3 regions of the Pseudomonas sp. NPDC089996 genome follow, and region 1 is predicted to be linked to each of the others. Evidence: predicted binding sites of a transcription regulator. Region 1 holds the regulator's gene; each other region holds the start of a gene.
The links. Region 1 encodes sigma-54, which starts transcription at its own class of promoters, with help from an activator protein. Its sites were predicted from a motif close to ANTGGCATNNANNTTGCTNT; they were not measured.

Region 1 (6,034 bases):
CTTGCTGGGGTTCGGGGCAGGGGTGATGCTGGCGGCCACGGCGTTCTCCCTGATCATCCCCGGGCTGGATGCCGCCCAGGCCATTGGTTTCAGCCCTTGGGGCGCCGGTGGCCTGATCAGCTTTGGCCTGATGCTCGGCGCTCTGTGCCTGTTCCTGGTCGACCTCAAGGTTTCCGGTGCTTCGCCGGAAGCATTGGTGGGCTCCGAGAATCAGCCAGTGATCGCCGCGCGGATCTGGTTGTTCGTGATCGCCATAATTGCCCACAACATCCCTGAGGGCATGGCCATCGGTGTGTCAGCCGGGGGCGGCATGGCCGACGCCGACAGCCTTGCGATGGGCATTGCCCTGCAGGATGTTCCCGAAGGGCTGGTGATAGCGCTGGTGCTGGCCGGGGCGGGGATGCCAAGGTTCAAGGCGTTCCTGATCGGCGCCGCCTCTGGCCTGGTCGAGCCACTGGCAGCAGTGATCTGCGCCTGGCTGGTGAACATGGCAGCGTTTCTGTTGCCGGTGGGCCTGGCCTGTGCGGCTGGGGCGATGCTGCTGGTGGTGACCCAGGAGATCATTCCCGAGTCGCGCAGCAATGGGCATCACCGCCTGGCCAGCCTAGGGCTGTGCATCGGCTTCTGCCTGATGATGGTGATGGATACGGCGATGTCGTGATTCGCCGTGAGCCCGGCGCGGTCCCTGTAGGAGCGGCCTTGTGTCGCGAAAGGGCCGCAGAGCGGCCCCGGCGATCTTTGCGCCCATGTCGAAATCCTGGGGCCGCTCTGCGGCCCTTTCGCGACACAAGGCCGCTCCTACAGATTCTGGGCCGTCTTTGGGCTTACTCGCCCTCGTCGAAGAAGTTGTCGATCAGCGCCACCAGCGCTTCCAGGGCGTCGTTATCCTGCTCCCCTTCGGTAAGCAGGTGTACCTGGGTGCCTTTGCCGGCAGCCAGCATCATCACCGCCATGATGCTCTTGCCGTCCACCAGCTTGTCGGGCGCGCGGCCGACGCGGACCTGGCAGGGGTATTTGCCGGCTACACCGACGAACTTGGCGGCCGCCCGGGCATGCAGGCCCAGCTTGTTGATGATGGTGATTTCGCGGGCGGGCATCGTGCGGTGGATCCTGTGGGCTAGAGGTCGCGGTGGCGGACCTGGACGTTCTTCAGGGATTGTTGCAGCAGCTGGCCGAGGCGTTCGGTGATGTAGACCGAGCGGTGGTGGCCCCCTGTGCAGCCAATGGCGATGGTGACATAGGCGCGGTTGCTGGCAGCAAAGCGTGGCAGCCATTTGAGCAAGTAGCTGGAAATGTCGTTGAACATTTCTTCGACATCCGGTTGTGCGGCCAGGTAATCGATGACCGGTTGTTCCAGCCCGGAATGATCGCGCAGTTCCGGCTTCCAGTAGGGGTTGGGCAGGCAGCGTACGTCGAACACCAGGTCAGCATCCACCGGCATACCGCGCTTGAAGCCGAACGACTCGACCAGGAAGGCGGTGCCGGGCTCGGGCTGGTTGAGCAGGCGCAGTTTGATCGAATCGCGCAACTGGTAGAGATTGAGGCTGGTGGTGTCGATCTTCAGGTCGGCCAGGTCGGCGATCGGCCCCAGCAGTTCGCTTTCAACGCGGATCGCTTCGGCCAGCGACCGATTGGCGTTGGTCAGCGGGTGGCGCCGACGGGTTTCCGAGAAACGCTTGAGCAAGGTGTCTTCGTCGGCATCCAGAAACAGCACGTCACATTGGATGTGGCGCCCTCGGGCTTCCCCCAGCAGTTCGGGGAAGCGCGACAGGTGGCTGGGCAGATTGCGCGCATCGATCGATACCGCCACCTTGGGTTGCAGCAGCTCGGTATTGATCAATGCATTTTCCGCCAGCTGCGGCAGCAGCCCGGCGGGCAGATTGTCGATGCAATAGAAACCGTTGTCTTCCAGCACGTCGAGGGCGGTGCTCTTGCCGGAGCCGGACCGGCCGCTGACGATGATCAGGCGCATGTTCAGTGCTCGTTCTGTGCGTCCAGGACAACCTGGAACAGGGCGTCGCTGCTGCCGGCGGCACGCAGGCGATCACGGACCTCCTTGCGATCCAGCATGCTGGCGATCTGGCGTAGCAGTTCAAGATGGGCGTCGGTAGCCGCCTCAGGTACCAGCAGCACGAACAGCAGATCAACCGGGGCGCCATCGATGGCGTCGTAGTCGATCGGCGCATCCAGGTGCAGCAGGGCACTTACCGGGGAGTCGCAACCTTCCAGCCGGCAGTGGGGAATGGCAATGCCATTGCCAAAGCCGGTCGAGCCCAGTTTTTCGCGAGCGATGAGTTTTTCGAAGACGTCTTGCATCGCAAGCTCGGGTACTTGCTCGGCAATCAGGTTGGCGACCTTTTCCAGGGCGCGCTTCTTGCTGCCGCCCGGCACGTTCACAAGGGAACGGCCGGGGGTCAGGATGGTTTCAAGTCGGATCATGGATGAGAGGGATCAGCGGGCGGCTGCACCTTGCAGCAGGCTTTGCTGTTTTTCCTTGTGTTTTTTCAGTTGGCGGTCGAGCTTGTCGGCCAAGGCGTCGATTGCTGCATACATGTCTTCGTGTTCCGCGTTGGCAACCACTTCACCGCCTGGAATCTGCAGGGTCGCCTCGACCTTCTGCTGCAGTTTCTCGACTTTCATGATGACCTGCACGTTGGTGATCTTGTCGAAGTGACTTTCCACGCGGGCGAGCTTTTCAAGCACGTAATCGCGCAGTGGCTGGGTGACTTCTACATGCTGTCCACTGATATTGACTTGCATACAGCTTCTCCTTTGTTGCCCGTGCATAAAGAGGCAGGTATTGCACCTGCCCCACAAACGCTGTGGCACATCCGGGGGCTACATCAGTCGCTTGCGCTCGCTCGACGGTGCGATGCCGAGGGACTCGCGGTACTTGGCGACGGTGCGACGGGCTACCTGGATGCCTTGTGCCTCCAGTAAACCAGCGATCTTGCTGTCACTCAATGGCTTTTTCTGATTTTCCGCTGCAACCAGTTTCTTGATGATCGCGCGGATCGCCGTAGACGAGCATTCTCCGCCTTCGGCGGTACTCACGTGGCTGGAGAAAAAGTATTTCAGTTCGTAGATGCCGCGCGGGGTGTGCATGTATTTCTGCGTGGTCACCCGCGAAATGGTCGACTCATGCATGCCAACCGCTTCCGCGATGTCGTGCAGGACCAACGGCTTCATCGCTTCGTCGCCGTGATCGAGGAAGCCGCGCTGGTGCTCGACAATCTGCGTGGCGACCTTCATCAGTGTTTCGTTGCGGCTTTGCAGGCTCTTGATGAACCAGCGCGCCTCCTGCAACTGGTTGCGCATGAAGGTGTTATCGGCGCTGGTGTCGGCGCGGCGTACGAAGCCGGCGTACTGCGGGTTGACACGCAGGCGCGGGATCGCCTCCTGGTTCAGCTCGACCAGCCAGCGTTCGCTGTCCTTGCGCACGATCACGTCTGGTACCACGTATTCCGGCTCGCTCGACTCGATTTGCGAACCTGGCCGCGGGTTGAGGCTCTGCACCAGCTCGATCACCTGGCGCAGCTCGTCTTCCTTAAGCTTCATGCGGCGCATCAGCTGGCTGTAGTCGCGGCCGCCGAGCAGGTCGATGAAGTCGGTGACCAGGCGCTGTGCTTCGGCCATCCACGGTGTGCTGGCGGGCAGCTGGCGCAATTGCAGCAGCAGGCATTCACCCAGGGTGCGGGCGCCGACGCCGGCGGGTTCGAACTGCTGGATGCGGTGCAGTACCGCTTCGACCTCGTCGAGCTCGATGTCCAGCTCCGGGTCGAAGCCTGCGCAGATTTCTTCGAGGGTGTCTTCCAGGTAGCCCTGGCCGTTGATGCTGTCGATCAGGGTGACGGCGATCAGGCGGTCGGTATCGGACATCGGTGCGAGGTTCAACTGCCACAGCAGATGACTCTGCAGGCTCTCGCCGGCAGATGTGCGGGTGGTGAAGTCCCACTCGTCGTCGTCGTTGCTCGGCAGGCTGCTGGCGCTGGTCTGGTAGATGTCTTCCCAGGCGGTGTCGACTGGCAGCTCGTTGGGGATTCGCTCGCTCCACTCACCGTCTTCCAGGGTTTCGGCACTGCTGGTGCTTTCCTGGAAGCTGTTGTCCTGGACTTCGGCGACCGGCTTGTTTTCGGCGTTGTCCGCCATCGGGTCGCTGTTGTCGAAGTCGTCGCCGTCTTCCTGACGTTCGAGCATCGGATTGGACTCCAGCGCTTCCTGGATTTCCTGCTGGAGGTCCAGGGTAGAGAGCTGAAGCAGGCGGATGGCCTGTTGCAACTGCGGTGTCATCGTCAGTTGCTGGCCCATTTTTAGGACGAGCGATGGTTTCATGGCTGGGGCTTAATACCTTGTTCGCCGGCGCGCATGCGCCATCCACTACACGAGGGCGCCGGAGCGCCAATTTCAAGCAAGTTTTATGCCTTAAATTGTAGCGTTTGCCTAGAGTGCTGTAACAACTTAAGCCCCGACAGGGCGTGAAAGCCAGCACTCCCGGCAGGTTACAGGGTCAGAGTCGGAACTCGTGGCCCAGGTAGACCTCCTTGACCAGGTCGTTGGCCAGAATGGTCTCGGCGTCACCTTCGGCGATCAGTTGACCGTCATTGACAATGTAGGCTGTCTCGCAGATATCCAGGGTTTCACGGACGTTGTGGTCGGTAATCAGTACACCGATACCCTTGGCCTTGAGGTGGTGGATGATCTGCTTGATGTCGCCCACGGAGATCGGATCGACACCGGCAAAGGGTTCGTCCAGCAGGATGAACTTGGGTGCGGTGGCCAGGGCGCGGGCAATTTCGACCCGGCGGCGCTCGCCACCGGAAAGGCTCATGCCGAGGTTGTCGCGAATGTGGCTGATGTGGAACTCCTGCAGCAGGCTTTCCAGCTCTTTGCGCCGGCCTTCGCGGTCGATGTCCTTGCGGGTCTCGAGAATGGCCATGATGTTGTCGGCCACCGACAGCTTGCGGAAGATCGAGGCTTCCTGCGGCAGGTAGCCGATGCCGGCGCGGGCGCGGCCGTGCATGGGCTGGTGGCTGACATCGAGGTTATCGATCAGCACGCGCCCCTGGTCGGCCTGGACCAGGCCGACGATCATGTAGAAGCAGGTGGTCTTGCCGGCGCCGTTGGGGCCGAGCAGGCCGACGATCTGCCCGCTGTCGATCGACAGGCTGACATCGCGCACGACTTGCCGCCCCTTGTAGCTCTTGGCCAGGTGCTGGGCTTTGAGGGTTGCCATTTACTCGGCCTTCTTCTTCGGCTGGATCACCATGTCGATGCGCTGACGTGGCTGAGTCACGTTGCCACCACGACCGGCGGTCGCAACCTGGGTCTTGGTGTTGTAGACGATCTTCTCGCCTTCGGTGGTGTTGCCTTCGTTCTCGACCTTGGCGCGGTCGGTGAGGATCACCGTGTCTTTTTGCGCCTGGTACTGAATGGTCACCGCCCAGCCTTTCATCTTGTCGGGCTTGTCCGTGCTCTGCTGCTGCTCGAAGTAGGCCAGGTTGCCCACCGAAGTCACCACGTCGATGTCGCCGTTGGCGGCACGGGTCATGGTCACGGTGTTGCCTTTGATCATCATCGAGCCCTGGGTGATGATCACATCGCCGGTATAGGTGGCCACGCCTTGCTTGTCGTCCAGGTGCGCGTTGTCGGCCTGGATGCGGATAGGCTGGTCACGGTCGGTCGGCAGGGCGAAGGCGCTCGCGCTTCCCAGTGCTGCTGCGCTCAGGCTGAGCAAAAGGGGGAGGGTTTTAACGAGCCTCATACTGTCCTCTTACGTTAGAGAGCAAGTCGATCTTGCTTTCTTTCAAATACGCTTTCATTCCCTTGCCTGTGGTTGTACCACCGGCGCCGTCGATTCTAACGGCTTGCTCGGTCTGCGCATATTGCTTCTGCGGGAATACGGTCATGCGCGAACTGGTGATGATGGTGTCGCGCTGTTTTTCGTCGGTGCGGGCGACCCGCACCTGGTCGATCAGTTCGACTTCGGTGCCGTCAGGGTTGACCTCGGCGCGCACGCTCTGCACGTGCCAGGGGT
Region 2 (6,034 bases), on a different contig from region 1:
CCCAGCCCATGCAGGCCTGGCGCAGGCGCTCGCCAACGTTCTGGTAGAGGTACAACAGGCTGGCCTCGTCACCCAGGCGCTCGCCGTAGGGCGGGTTGCTGATGACCAGGCCTTTCTGGTTCTGGTCCGGGCGCGGCTCGAAGGTGCTGACTTCGCCCTGGTAGATCTTCACCCAGTCGCCCAGGCCTGCGCGCTCGACGTTGTTGCGCCCCGGCTGGATCAGCCGCGGGTCGGCTTCATAACCGCGGATCCACAGTGGCGGCTTGGCCAGGCCAGCCTGCGCGCGGGCCTGACCCTCTTCGTGGACCTTGCGCCAGGTGGCGGGTACGTGGCCCAGCCAAGCACTGAAGCCCCAACGCTCACGCTTGAGGTTGGGGGCAATGTCGGCGGCGATCATGGCCGCTTCCACCAGGAAGGTACCTACACCGCACATCGGGTCGGCCAAGGCACCACCTTCGGCGGCAATGCGCGGCCAGCCGGCGCGGATCAGCACCGCAGCCGCCAGGTTTTCCTTCAGCGGCGCGGCACCTTGCTGCAAGCGGTATCCGCGCTGGTGCAGGCTGTGGCCGGACAGGTCAAGGGAGAGGATCGCTTCGCCACGGTCCAGGCGCAGGTGCACGCGCACATCCGGGTCGACCTTTTCCACCGACGGGCGCAGGCCCTCACGGTTGCGCAGCTTGTCGACGATTGCGTCCTTGACCTTGAGCGCACCGAAGTGGGTGTTGTCGATACCTGAACCATGGCCGCTGAATTCCACGGCCAGGGTGCCGTCGGCGGCCAGATGGTCGGCCCAGTCGACGGCGTGCACGCCATCGTAGAGCTCGTCTGCGTTCTTCATCGAGAAGCGCTTGAGTACCAGCAACACGCGGTTTGCCAGGCGCGACCAGAGGCACAGGCGGTAGGCGGTTTCCATGTCGGCGGCGCCACGAATGGCCGAGGTGTGCTCACGCACTTCGTCCAGGCCGAGGCCTCGGGCCTCTTCGGCAAGCAGGCCTTCCAGGCCTTTGGGGCAGGTGAGATAGAGTTCGAAACGGTCCGACATGAGTATTCCAGCGCCTTGGGCTATGTAAGTGACGAGGCGACGCATCGCCTTGCCGATGTTTGCCCGAACGCCCTTCCAGCAAGCGTCCGAGTGGCCTTCCCCGCTGCATCATCGCAGGCGGGTGAGCCGGGCCGCCTGATCCATCTGCCGCTCGCCAGGGGGCAAAAACAGCTTAGATCATCAGGCAGTACCAATAGATTCCGTCGACTGAAGGACAGATGTGACCCTTCGTCGCATTACTGAATATTTCTGTCACGCCGCCGCAACGCTGGCGAAATGACGTCAAGGTTCGGCAAACCCCGATCAGAGCAGGCTCAACGTCAAACAAGGTTGAGTCGCATTTATTTACTTATCCTCTCACCCTTGGAAAGGTTACGTGCTTATGACAAATCGATCATTCACACGGTGACCTGCATTCGATAGAACTGGTCTCAGGCCGCTTCGCAACGAGGCGGCACTTTCAGCTCGCCACGCCGGCAGCGAGCGCAAACCGGCAGAAAGACTCTGCCCGGCCTCGGAGAGGCCGACGGGACATTACAGTCAACAAGTGAGGGCAACACCCTATGAGAAGACTTAAGCGTGATCCGTTGGAAAGAGCATATTCACGTGGCTACCAATACGGGGTCACCGGCAAATCCCGCGAACTTTGCCCCTTTACTCTTCCTTCAGTTCGCCAAGCCTGGATCAACGGCTGGCGCGAAGGGCGCGGTGATAACTGGGACGGAATGACTGGCACCGCTGGCATCCATAGACTCAACGAAAATCACGCCGTTGGCTGAACGAGGACACTGAATTCGAGTTACCATGCGCGCCCCATCCGGGCGGCGGGCTACGGCCCAGGGGCCCCTTGACGGGGCCCTTTTTTATGCCTGCCTTCAGGCCTTGGGCATTGCCGCGATCGCATCTACCGCCTCGCGAATCAGCGCCGGCCCCCTGTAGATGAAGCCTGAATAGATCTGCACCAGGCTCGCCCCGGCGGCGATCTTCTCTGCCGCATGACGGCCTTCGGTGATGCCACCGGCGGCGATGATCGGCAGCTTGCCACCCAGCTCGCCAGCCAGCACCTTCACAATGTGCGTACTCTTCTCGAGCACTGGCGCGCCCGACAGGCCACCGGCCTCACCTCCATGCTCAAGTGCTTCGACGCCCTCGCGACCCAGGGTGGTGTTGGTGGCAATCACCGCATCCATCCCCGACTCCATCAGCGCTGCAGCCACCAGTGCGGTTTCCTCGTCGCTCATGTCCGGTGCAATCTTGATCGCCAACGGCACGCGCTTGCCATGTGCCGCAGCCAGCTGCTCTCGGCGTTCGGCCAGGGCATCGAGCAACTGCTTGAGCGAGTCGCCGAACTGCAGGCTGCGCAGGCCAGGAGTGTTCGGCGAGCTGACATTGACGGTGATGTAGCTGGCTTCGGTATAGACCTTGTCCAGGCAGATCAGGTAGTCATCGACCGCACGTTCGACCGGTGTATCGAAGTTCTTGCCGATATTGATCCCCAGCACCCCGTCGTAGCGCGAAGCGCGCACACGCTCGAGCAGATGATCGACGCCCAGGTTGTTGAAGCCCATGCGATTGATGATCGCCGTCGCCTGCGGCAGGCGGAACAGCCGCGGCTTGGGGTTGCCAGGCTGCGCGCGCGGGGTCACGGTGCCGATCTCGACGAAGCCGAAGCCCAGCTGGGCAAAGCCGTCGATGGCTGCGCCGTTCTTGTCCAGGCCCGCCGCCAGCCCCACCGGGTTGGCGAAGTTCAGACCCATCACATTCACCGGCAACGCGGCCGGCTGCTTGCACAGCACACCGTTGAGCCCAAGCCGGCCACCGGCGCCGATCAGGTCCAGGGACAGGTCATGGGAGGTTTCCGGGGAAAGCTTGAACAGCAGCTGGCGGGCCAGGGTATACATGGGCGGGGAAGACTCGGGGTGAGTGAGGCAGCGATTATAGCCAGCGCGCGCCCGGCATGACAGGGGCTTGGCACATGGGTTGCTACTTCACCTGCCTACAGCCTATTCAGTACGGGCGAGGACCTTCGTGAATACAGCACCTCTAGCTTGGGTAAACGGAAGCGACGCACCGGAAAAACCCAGCCTCAACATCGGCTACATGGCCCTGACCGATTGCGCCTCGGTGGTGGTCGCCGCCACCCAGGGCTTCGCCCAGCAATACGGCCTGACCCTCAACCTCAGGCGCCAGGGCTCCTGGGCCGGCTTGCGCGACAAGCTGGTCAGCGGCGAGCTGGACGCCGCCCACTGCCTCTATGGCCTGGTCTACGCCGTGCACCTGGGCATTGGTGGCGTGCCAGCCAGCGACATGGCAGTGCTCATGGGGCTCAACCGCAATGCCCAGGCCATCAACCTGTCTGCAGCCCTGCAGCACAAGGGCGTGACCAGCCCTGAGGCACTGGCCCAGCTGGTGCACCAGCACGGCGCACGGTTGACCTTAGCCCAGACCTTCCCTACCGGTACCCACGCCATGTGGCTGTATTACTGGCTGGCCAGCCAAGGCATCCACCCGCTGCACGACGTCAACAGCGTGGTCGTGCCACCGGCACAGATGGCAGCGCATATCCAGGCCGGGCGCATCGACGGGTTCTGTGCCGGCGAGCCATGGGCGGCTGCCGCCGTGAGCCAGGGCCAGGGTTTCACCCTGGCCACCAGCCAGTCGATCTGGCCCGACCACCCCGAGAAGGTATTGGCCTGTACCCGCACATTCGTCGAGCATTACCCCAACAGCGCACGCGCGCTGGTCAAGGCGGTGCTCGCAGCCAGCCGCTTCATCGAACAAAGCCCGGAGAACCTGCGCAGCACCGCGCAGTTGCTGAGCGGCAGCCCTTACCTGGACACCCCGCTGGAAAACGTTGCGCCGCGCCTGCTGGGCAATTATCAGGACGGCCTGGGAAATACCTGGCAAGACCGCCACGCCCTGCGCCTGTTCGATCAGGGCCGCGCCAATTTGCCATACCTGTCGGACGGCATGTGGTTCATGACCCAGTTCCGTCGTTGGGGCCTGCTGCGCGACGACCCCGACTACCTCGGCGTGGCGCGCCAGGTGCAGCAATTGAAGCTGTACCGCGAGGCTGCCGCCGCACTCGGCGTGCCCTGCCCCGAGTCGGCCATGCGCAGCAGCCTGCTGATTGACGGTACGCGCTGGGACGGCAGTGACCCCCATACCTACGCCCGCAGCTTCCGCCTGCACGCCCTGGGCGATACGGCCCATGCCCGGTTCGGTCTGTGAGGGCCCTCGCCATGCTGCGCATCCTGTTGATCGACGACACCCAGAAGAAGCTCGGCCGCCTCAAGGCCGCATTACGTGAAGCGGGCTTCGAAGTGATCGAAGCTCCGGACCTGACCATCGACCTGCCGGCCTGCGTCGAAACGGTGCACCCGGATGTGGTGCTGATCGATACCGACTCACCCGACCGCGACGTGATGGAACAGGTGGTGCTGGTCAGCCGCGACCAGCCACGGCCGATCGTGCTGTTCACCGATGAACATGACCCGGCGGTGATGCGCCAGGCGATCCAGGCCGGTGTCAGTGCCTATATCGTCGAGGGCATTCATGCTGCCCGACTGCAGCCGATCCTCGATGTGGCCATGGCCCGTTTCGAAAGCGATCAGGCGCTCAAGGCCCAGTTGCTGGCCCGCGACCAGCAGCTGGCCGAGCGCAAGCGCATCGAACAGGCCAAGGGGCTGTTGATGAAGATGAAGGACTGCAACGAGGAGCAGGCCTACACCTTGATGCGCCGGCAGGCCATGAGCCGGCAGCAGAAGCTGATCCAGGTGGCCGAGCAGATCATTGCCATGCATGAAATGCTGGGCTAGCCCTACAGACGCGATCCCTGCAGGAGCGGCCTTGTGTCGCGAAAGGGCCGCAGAGGGGCGCGAGGTAGTCAGCATTTGTCTCAAAACCGTGGGGCCGCTTCGCGGCCCTTTCGCGACACAAGGCCGCTCCTACAAGAAAGGCGTCGCGTAATCGATAGTTGGCCCAGCTCTTGCTGAAGATATCTCACCGGTAGCCAACGGCGGTTGCCCCATAAGACTCCCGACAAAGACGTCGCTCTCCCCTCCACCTCAGTGGACCGGGTAGCGGCGTCTTTTTCGTTTCCGTTGCATTGCCGAGTGAGGTGTTCGATGAGTACCAGCTTCTGGAAATCCGGGCATGTGCCCACGTTGTTCGCCGCGTTCCTGTATTTCGACCTGAGCTTCATGGTCTGGTACCTGCTGGGCCCGCTGGCGGTGCAGATCGCCGCCGACCTGCAACTGAGCGCCCAGCAGCGCGGCCTGATGGTAGCCACACCGATTCTCGCCGGGGCGGTGCTGCGCTTCGTCATGGGCGTGCTGGTCGACCGCCTGTCACCGAAAACCGCTGGCCTGATCGGCCAGGTGATCGTCATCGTCGCCTTGGCCGGTGCCTGGTACCTGGGTGTGCACACCTATGAGCAGGCCCTGCTGCTGGGCGTGTTCCTGGGCGTTGCCGGCGCTTCGTTCGCCGTATCGCTGCCCCTCGCCTCGCAGTGGTACCCGCCACAGCATCAGGGCAAAGCCATGGGCATCGCGGGTGCGGGCAATTCCGGCACGGTGTTCGCCGCCCTGCTGGCCCCGCTGCTTGCCGCTGCATTTGGCTGGAACAACGTATTCGGCTTTGCCGTGCTGCCGCTGCTGCTGACCCTGGCCGTGTTCGCCCTGCTCGCCCGCAACGCCCCACAACGGCCCAAACCCAAGGCTGCGGCCGATTACCTCAAAGCCCTGGGCGACCGTGACAGCTGGTGGTTCATGTTCTTCTACAGCGTCACCTTTGGCGGCTTCATCGGGCTGGCCAGCGCCCTGCCCGGCTACTTCAGCGACCAGTACGCCCTGAGCCCGGTCACCGCTGGCTACTACACCGCCGCCTGCGTATTCGCCGGCAGCCTGATGCGCCCGCTGGGTGGCGCCCTGGCCGACCGTTTCGGCGGCATCCGTACCCTGCTCGGCATGTACGGCGTGGCCGCCATCTGCA
Region 3 (6,034 bases), on a different contig from region 1:
ATGATGATGACCGGCAGGCGCGGATGCTGCTCGCGGATCTGCGCCAGCAGGTCGAGGCCGCTGGCGCCGGGCATGCGAATGTCGGAAATGATCACATCCGGCTGCTGGCGCGCCAGGCGGCCCATCACGCCATCGGCGCTGTCGAAGCTCTGGGTGGTCATGCCTTCCTGTTGCAGGGCTTTTTCCAGCACCCAGCGGATGGAGCGATCATCATCGACGATCCATACGGTTTCACTTCGGCTCATGAGGCGGTGGCTCCTTGTTCCAGGGGCAGGAAGATCGAGAAGGCGGTGTGCCCTGCGTGGCTTTCACACTCGATCAGGCCCTGGTGCTGGCTGATGATGTTCTGGGTAATGGCCAGGCCGAGCCCGGTACCGTCCGGGCGTCCACTGACCATGGGATAGAAAAGCGTGTCCTGCAGTTCCGCGGGGATGCCTGGGCCGTTGTCGATGATCTCGATACGTGCCGCCAGGCGATGGCGCACATGGCCGATGGTGAACTGACGCACGGCGCGGCTGCGCAGGCTGATGCGGCCCAGACGCAGCTCGTTCTGCGAACTGATTGCCTGCATCGCATTGCGCACGATGTTGAGCACGGCCTGGATCATCTGCTCGCGGTCGATCAGCACGTCCGGCAGGCTTGGGTCGTAGTCGCGCACCAAGGTGATGCAGCCCTGGCTCTCGGCTTCCACCAGGCTGCAGACCCGCTCCAGCACCTCGTGAATGTTGGTCATGGCCAGCGACGGCAGTTTGTTCGAGCCAAGCATGCGATCGACCAGGTTGCGCAGGCGGTCGGCCTCTTCGATGATCACGTTGGTGTAATCGCGCAGGTCATCTTCGGGCAGTTCGCGGGCCAACAACTGCGCGGCGCCGCGGATGCCGCCGAGCGGATTCTTGATCTCGTGGGCCAGGCCACGCACCAGCATCTTGGTGGTTTCCTGCTTGCTCAGCTGGGCTTCTTCCTTGGTGATGCGCAGCAGGCGGTCACGTGGATGCACCTCCAGCAGCAGCAAGGTAGTGCCCAGGTGCAGGATCGGCGTCACCGCATAGTCGACGGTGATGGTCTGCCCGGTCAGCGAGGTCAGCTGCGCTTCACGCTTGGTGAACGGGTGCGCCTGTTCCACGGCCTGGCGCAGCGAGTTGAGCGCCTCGGTCGACTCGGTGAACAGCTCGCTGATGAACTGCCCGTGGCTGCGCTGGCCGCTGACGGCCAGGAGCATTTCCGCGGCCGGGTTCATGTATTCCAGGCGCAGCTCGGCATTGAGCAGAAGCGTTGCGGTGGTCAGGTTGTCCAGAAGCAGACGGTGCTGTGCATCGCTGATGGTCATAGGGCGTGTCGACCTCTTTTGGCGCTTGTCAGGCAAGGCGCGGCTACGGCCGGGCGCGCGGTGGATCCGCTGATGCCGGTCTCTTCCCGGTCTCTTCACAGGAAAATGCAAGAAACAAACCAAGGCTCCGAAAAGAAGCGGATTTAGCTGATAAAGGCCTGAATATGCGCATATTCGGACCAGAATGCCCTGATAAATCGATTCTTGTGACCTCTTTTGGGGTGCATCGAAGGGCATCGGTTCTTTCGATGCACCAATATAGAGCATAGAGGGTTCAGGGTTTATCGCACAGTTGGCCGGTTGCGCGAATCAAGGCTTGCCGGGTCAGGCTTTCCACGGGCCGATTTGCCACAGCAGTGGCCAGCATGGCGGCGCAGTCTTGCGGTTTCTCTCGTTCAAAATCTGCCAGTTGAGTGAGTAGCAGGGCCTGCAGTTGATCCAGTTGGGGGCGCACCTCACGCTGAAGGTCGCTGCGTGGCGTATCGGGTGCAGCGCCCAGGCGATGCCAATGGAAAAGCAACGTGTACTGCACCAGCTTGTTGGCTTCGATCTGGTCGGTGAAGAACGCCTCGGCGCGCTCCGGGGCCAGGCCATGGGCTGGCGCGGCAGCGCGAACACTGGATAGCACCTGTTGTTCGCGTTGGCTTGCCTGGACCGGCTGGCCCTTGTCCCACTTGTGCAGGGCGACGGCTTGCGCCAGGTCGAGGCGGTGCTCGATGGCCTCGAGTAATGGGCCAAAGGCAGGGTGTGTGGGGTCTGATGCCGCACAGCCGGTCAGGGCAAGGGTGGCGGCTGCAATGAGGGGCAAAGGACGCATGATGAACCTCCGTGAGATAAAGGTCCGAGTGTGCAGGAGCTGGCGTGTTGCGCGGGGTAGGAGCCTTCCGAAGTTACTGAAGGCAGAAATACAAACGGCCTCCCGAAGGAGGCCGTCTTGATCAGCTCATCGACGCCAGGCGCCGATCAGATCAGCAGCTGTAGTACAGCTCGTATTCCAGCGGGTGCACGAAGGTGCGGACCTTGATTTCTTCTTCGCTCTTCAGCTCGATGAAGGCATCGATGAAGTCGTCGGAGAACACGCCACCCTTGGTCAGGAACGCACGGCCTTTATCCAGCTCTTCCAGGGCTTCTTTCAGGCTGCCGCACACTTGCGGGATGTCCTTGGCTTCTTCTGGCGGCAGGTCGTACAGGTTCTTGTCGGCAGCATCGCCTGGGTGGATCTTGTTCTGGATGCCGTCCAGGCCAGCCATCAGCAGGGCCGCAAAGGCCAGGTACGGGTTGGCCGATGGGTCCGGGAAGCGTGCTTCGATACGGCGGGCTTTCGGGCTGCCGACGTAAGGAATACGGATCGAGGCGGAACGGTTACGGGCCGAGTAGGCCAGCATTACCGGGGCTTCGAAGCCTGGGACCAGACGCTTGTACGAGTTGGTCGACGGGTTGGTGAACCCGTTCAGGGCCTTGCCGTGCTTGATGATGCCGCCGATGAAGTACAGGGCGGTTTCGGACAGGCCGGCATAGCCTTCACCGGAGAAGGTGTTCTTGCCTTCTTTCCAGATCGACATGTGTACGTGCATGCCCGAGCCGTTGTCGCCGTACAGTGGCTTCGGCATGAAGGTAGCGGTACGGCCGTAAGCGTCGGCAACGTTGTGCACGACGTATTTCAGGGCCTGTACTTCGTCAGCCTTCTTCACCAGGGTGTTGAACTTGACGCCGATTTCGTTCTGGCCGGCAGTCGCCACTTCGTGGTGGTGAACTTCAACGGTCTGGCCCATTTCTTCCAGTGCGTTGCACATGGCAGTACGGATTTCGTGGTCGTGGTCGAACGGCGGAACCGGGAAGTAGCCGCCTTTGACACCTGGACGGTGGCCTTTGTTGCCGCCTTCCACGTCAGCGTCAGACATCCACGAGCCTTGCTCGGAGAAGATCTTGAACATCGAGCCGGAGATGTCCGACTTGAACTTCACTTCGTCGAAGATGAAGAACTCTGGCTCCGGGCCTGCGAATACGGTGTCACCGATGCCGGTGCTCTTCAGGTACTCTTCGGCGCGCTTGGCGATCGCACGTGGGTCGCGATCGTAGCCCTGCATGCTCGAAGGGTCGACGATGTCGCAGGTGATGATCAGGGTCGGCTCTTCGGTGAACGGGTCCAGTACGGCAGTCTCGTCGACTGGCATCAGGATCATGTCGGACGCTTCGATGCCTTTCCAGCCAGCGATGGAGGAGCCGTCGAACATCTTGCCGACTTCGAAGAAGTCTTCGTCCAGGCCATCGCGCGCCGGCATGGTCACGTGATGCTGTACGCCCTTGGTGTCCGTGAAACGCAGATCAATCCACTTGACGTCATGATCTTTGATGAGTTGAACCGACTTCGACATGTTGTCCTCCGGAGGGTCTAGAGCGCGGTGAGCCGCTGCTCTGGAAAAAGGGTGTTGCCGGGCGCGGATAGTCGGCCAAGCTTACCTGCCTCACAAGGGAGCAAATTGCATGCCAGTGCCCGAAAATGGCGAGGGCGAGATAAAAGGGGGCGTTTGTGGGCATTTGGCGGTGGAGCCGGACTAAAAAGTGCACCCTTACGAGGCGATTCTTACTGGTGGTGCACCAAAAGCGTGCATGCGTGGCGTTGTGTGCATTTTTTGAGGGCCTCTTCGCGGGCGCGCCCGCTCCCACAGGAATTTCAAACCCCTCGAAACTTGTGGTGTCCCTGTGGGAGCGGGCGTGCCCGCGAAAGGGCCGGGACAGGCGGCACAAAAAACGGCTGCTGCATTTATCTGAAAGCTTCTGATCAAAAGTTGGTCAAATCCTGAGCAGTTTCCGCTATAATTCGCGCCCCACATTTTCGGCAGGCCCTGCGCGCGCTGTTAACCAATGAAACTTATCGTCAAAGTCTTCCCAGAAATCACCATCAAGAGCCGGCCAGTGCGCAAGCGCTTCATTCGCCAGCTCGGCAAGAACATCCGCAACGTGCTCAAGGATCTCGATCCAGAGCTCGCGGTCGATGGTGTCTGGGACAATCTCGAGGTGGTCACCCGCGTCGAGGACGAGAAGGTCCAGCGCGAGATGATCGAGCGCCTCACCTGCACCCCGGGGATCACCCACTTCCTGCAGGTCGAGGAATACCCGCTGGGCGACTTCGACGACATCGTCGCCAAGTGCAAGCAGCACTTCGGCCACCTGCTGGCCGGCAAGCGCTTCTCCGTGCGCTGCAAGCGCGGCGGCCATCACGACTTCACCTCGATGGACGTCGACCGCTACGTCGGCAGCCAGCTGCGCCAGCAGTGCGGCGCCGCCGGCATCGACCTGAAGACGCCCGAAGTCGTGGTGCGAATGGAGATCCGTGACCAGCGCCTGTACGTGATCCACAACCAGCACAACGGCATTGGCGGCTACCCGCTGGGTGCCCTGGAGCAGACCCTGGTGCTGATGTCCGGTGGGTTCGACTCCACTGTGGCGGCCTACCAGATGATGCGTCGCGGCCTGATGACCCACTTCTGCTTCTTCAATCTCGGCGGCCGTGCCCACGAGCTGGGCGTGATGGAAGTCGCCCACTACCTGTGGAAAAAGTACGGCAGCAGCCAGCGTGTGCTGTTCATCAGCGTGCCGTTCGAAGAAGTGGTTGGCGAGATCCTCAACAAGGTCGACAACAGCTACATGGGCGTGACCCTCAAGCGCATGATGCTGCGCGGTGCCGCGCACATGGCCGAGCGCCTGCAGATCGACGCGCTGGTCACCGGCGAGGCGATCTCCCAGGTCTCCAGCCAGACCCTGCCGAACCTGTCGATCATCGACTCGGCCACCGACAAGCTGGTGCTGCGCCCTTTGCTGGCCAGCCACAAGCAGGACATCATCGACCAGGCCACCGAAATCGGCACTGCCGACTTCGCCAAGCACATGCCCGAATATTGCGGCGTGATCTCGGTGAACCCGACCACCCATGCCAAGCGTCACCGCATGGAGCATGAAGAAAAGCAGTTCGACATGGCCGTGCTCGAACGTGCTCTGGAACGCGCCAAGTTCATCTCCATCGACCACGTGATCGACGAGCTGGGCAAGGACATCGAAATCGAGGAAGTGGCCGAGGCGCTGCCAGGCCAGATCGTCATCGACATTCGTCACCCAGATGCCCAGGAAGACGAACCGCTGGCGCTGGAAGGTATCGAAGTCCAGGCCATGCCGTTCTACGCCATCAACAGCAAGTTCAAGCACCTGGACCCTACGCGCCAGTACTTGCTGTATTGCGACAAAGGTGTGATGAGCCGTTTGCACGCACACCACCTGCTCAGTGAGGGACATGCCAATGTGCGTGTTTATCGTCCGGCATAAGACGCCAGGGCTGTATGGCGGCAGCATCCGCCATCGCCCTCCCGACCATCGGGCCCGCTGAGCCTAAAAGCGTACATATTCGCCACCTACACTAGGTGGCAACCGAATCCTCTGATCGAGATACAGTTGTGATCGAAAATCTGCGTAACATCGCCATCATCGCCCACGTTGACCATGGTAAAACCACCCTGGTCGACAAACTCCTGCGTCAGTCCGGCACTCTGGAGCGTAACGAGCTCAACGACGAGCGCGTCATGGACTCCAACGACCAGGAAAAAGAGCGCGGTATTACCATTCTGGCGAAGAACACCGCCATCAACTGGAACGGCTACCACATCAACATCGTCGACACCCCCGGCCACGCCGACTTCGGTGGCGAGGTAGAGC

Region 2: the regulator sigma-54 is predicted to act here: its motif matches at 3,010-3,029, upstream of ACIPW4_RS14140 (CmpA/NrtA family ABC transporter substrate-binding protein).
Region 3: the regulator sigma-54 is predicted to act here: its motif matches at 3,800-3,819, upstream of glnA (type I glutamate--ammonia ligase).

What each region holds. Positions count from the first base shown of each region.
Region 1 covers NZ_JBIVGA010000003.1:299,608-305,641, reverse strand. Annotated here, with positions in the region: gene ACIPW4_RS06925 (ZIP family metal transporter) at 1-661, shown strand, start outside; gene ACIPW4_RS06920 (HPr family phosphocarrier protein) at 825-1,097, opposite strand; gene rapZ (RNase adapter RapZ) at 1,118-1,972, opposite strand; gene ptsN (PTS IIA-like nitrogen regulatory protein PtsN) at 1,975-2,439, opposite strand; gene hpf (ribosome hibernation-promoting factor, HPF/YfiA family) at 2,452-2,760, opposite strand; gene ACIPW4_RS06900 (RNA polymerase factor sigma-54) at 2,839-4,332, opposite strand; gene lptB (LPS export ABC transporter ATP-binding protein) at 4,508-5,233, opposite strand; gene lptA (lipopolysaccharide transport periplasmic protein LptA) at 5,234-5,761, opposite strand; gene lptC (LPS export ABC transporter periplasmic protein LptC) at 5,748-6,034, opposite strand, start outside.
Region 2 covers NZ_JBIVGA010000007.1:95,718-101,751, forward strand. Annotated here, with positions in the region: gene rlmKL (bifunctional 23S rRNA (guanine(2069)-N(7))-methyltransferase RlmK/23S rRNA (guanine(2445)-N(2))-methyltransferase RlmL) at 1-1,042, opposite strand, end outside; gene rmf (ribosome modulation factor) at 1,606-1,821, shown strand; gene ACIPW4_RS14135 (quinone-dependent dihydroorotate dehydrogenase) at 1,918-2,943, opposite strand; gene ACIPW4_RS14140 (CmpA/NrtA family ABC transporter substrate-binding protein) at 3,071-4,273, shown strand; gene ACIPW4_RS14145 (ANTAR domain-containing response regulator) at 4,285-4,860, shown strand; gene ACIPW4_RS14150 (nitrate/nitrite transporter) at 5,170-6,034, shown strand, end outside.
Region 3 covers NZ_JBIVGA010000004.1:308,373-314,406, reverse strand. Annotated here, with positions in the region: gene ntrC (nitrogen regulation protein NR(I)) at 1-245, opposite strand, end outside; gene glnL (nitrogen regulation protein NR(II)) at 242-1,327, opposite strand; gene ACIPW4_RS09240 (chorismate mutase) at 1,602-2,144, opposite strand; gene glnA (type I glutamate--ammonia ligase) at 2,296-3,702, opposite strand; gene thiI (tRNA uracil 4-sulfurtransferase ThiI) at 4,193-5,647, shown strand; gene typA (translational GTPase TypA) at 5,776-6,034, shown strand, end outside.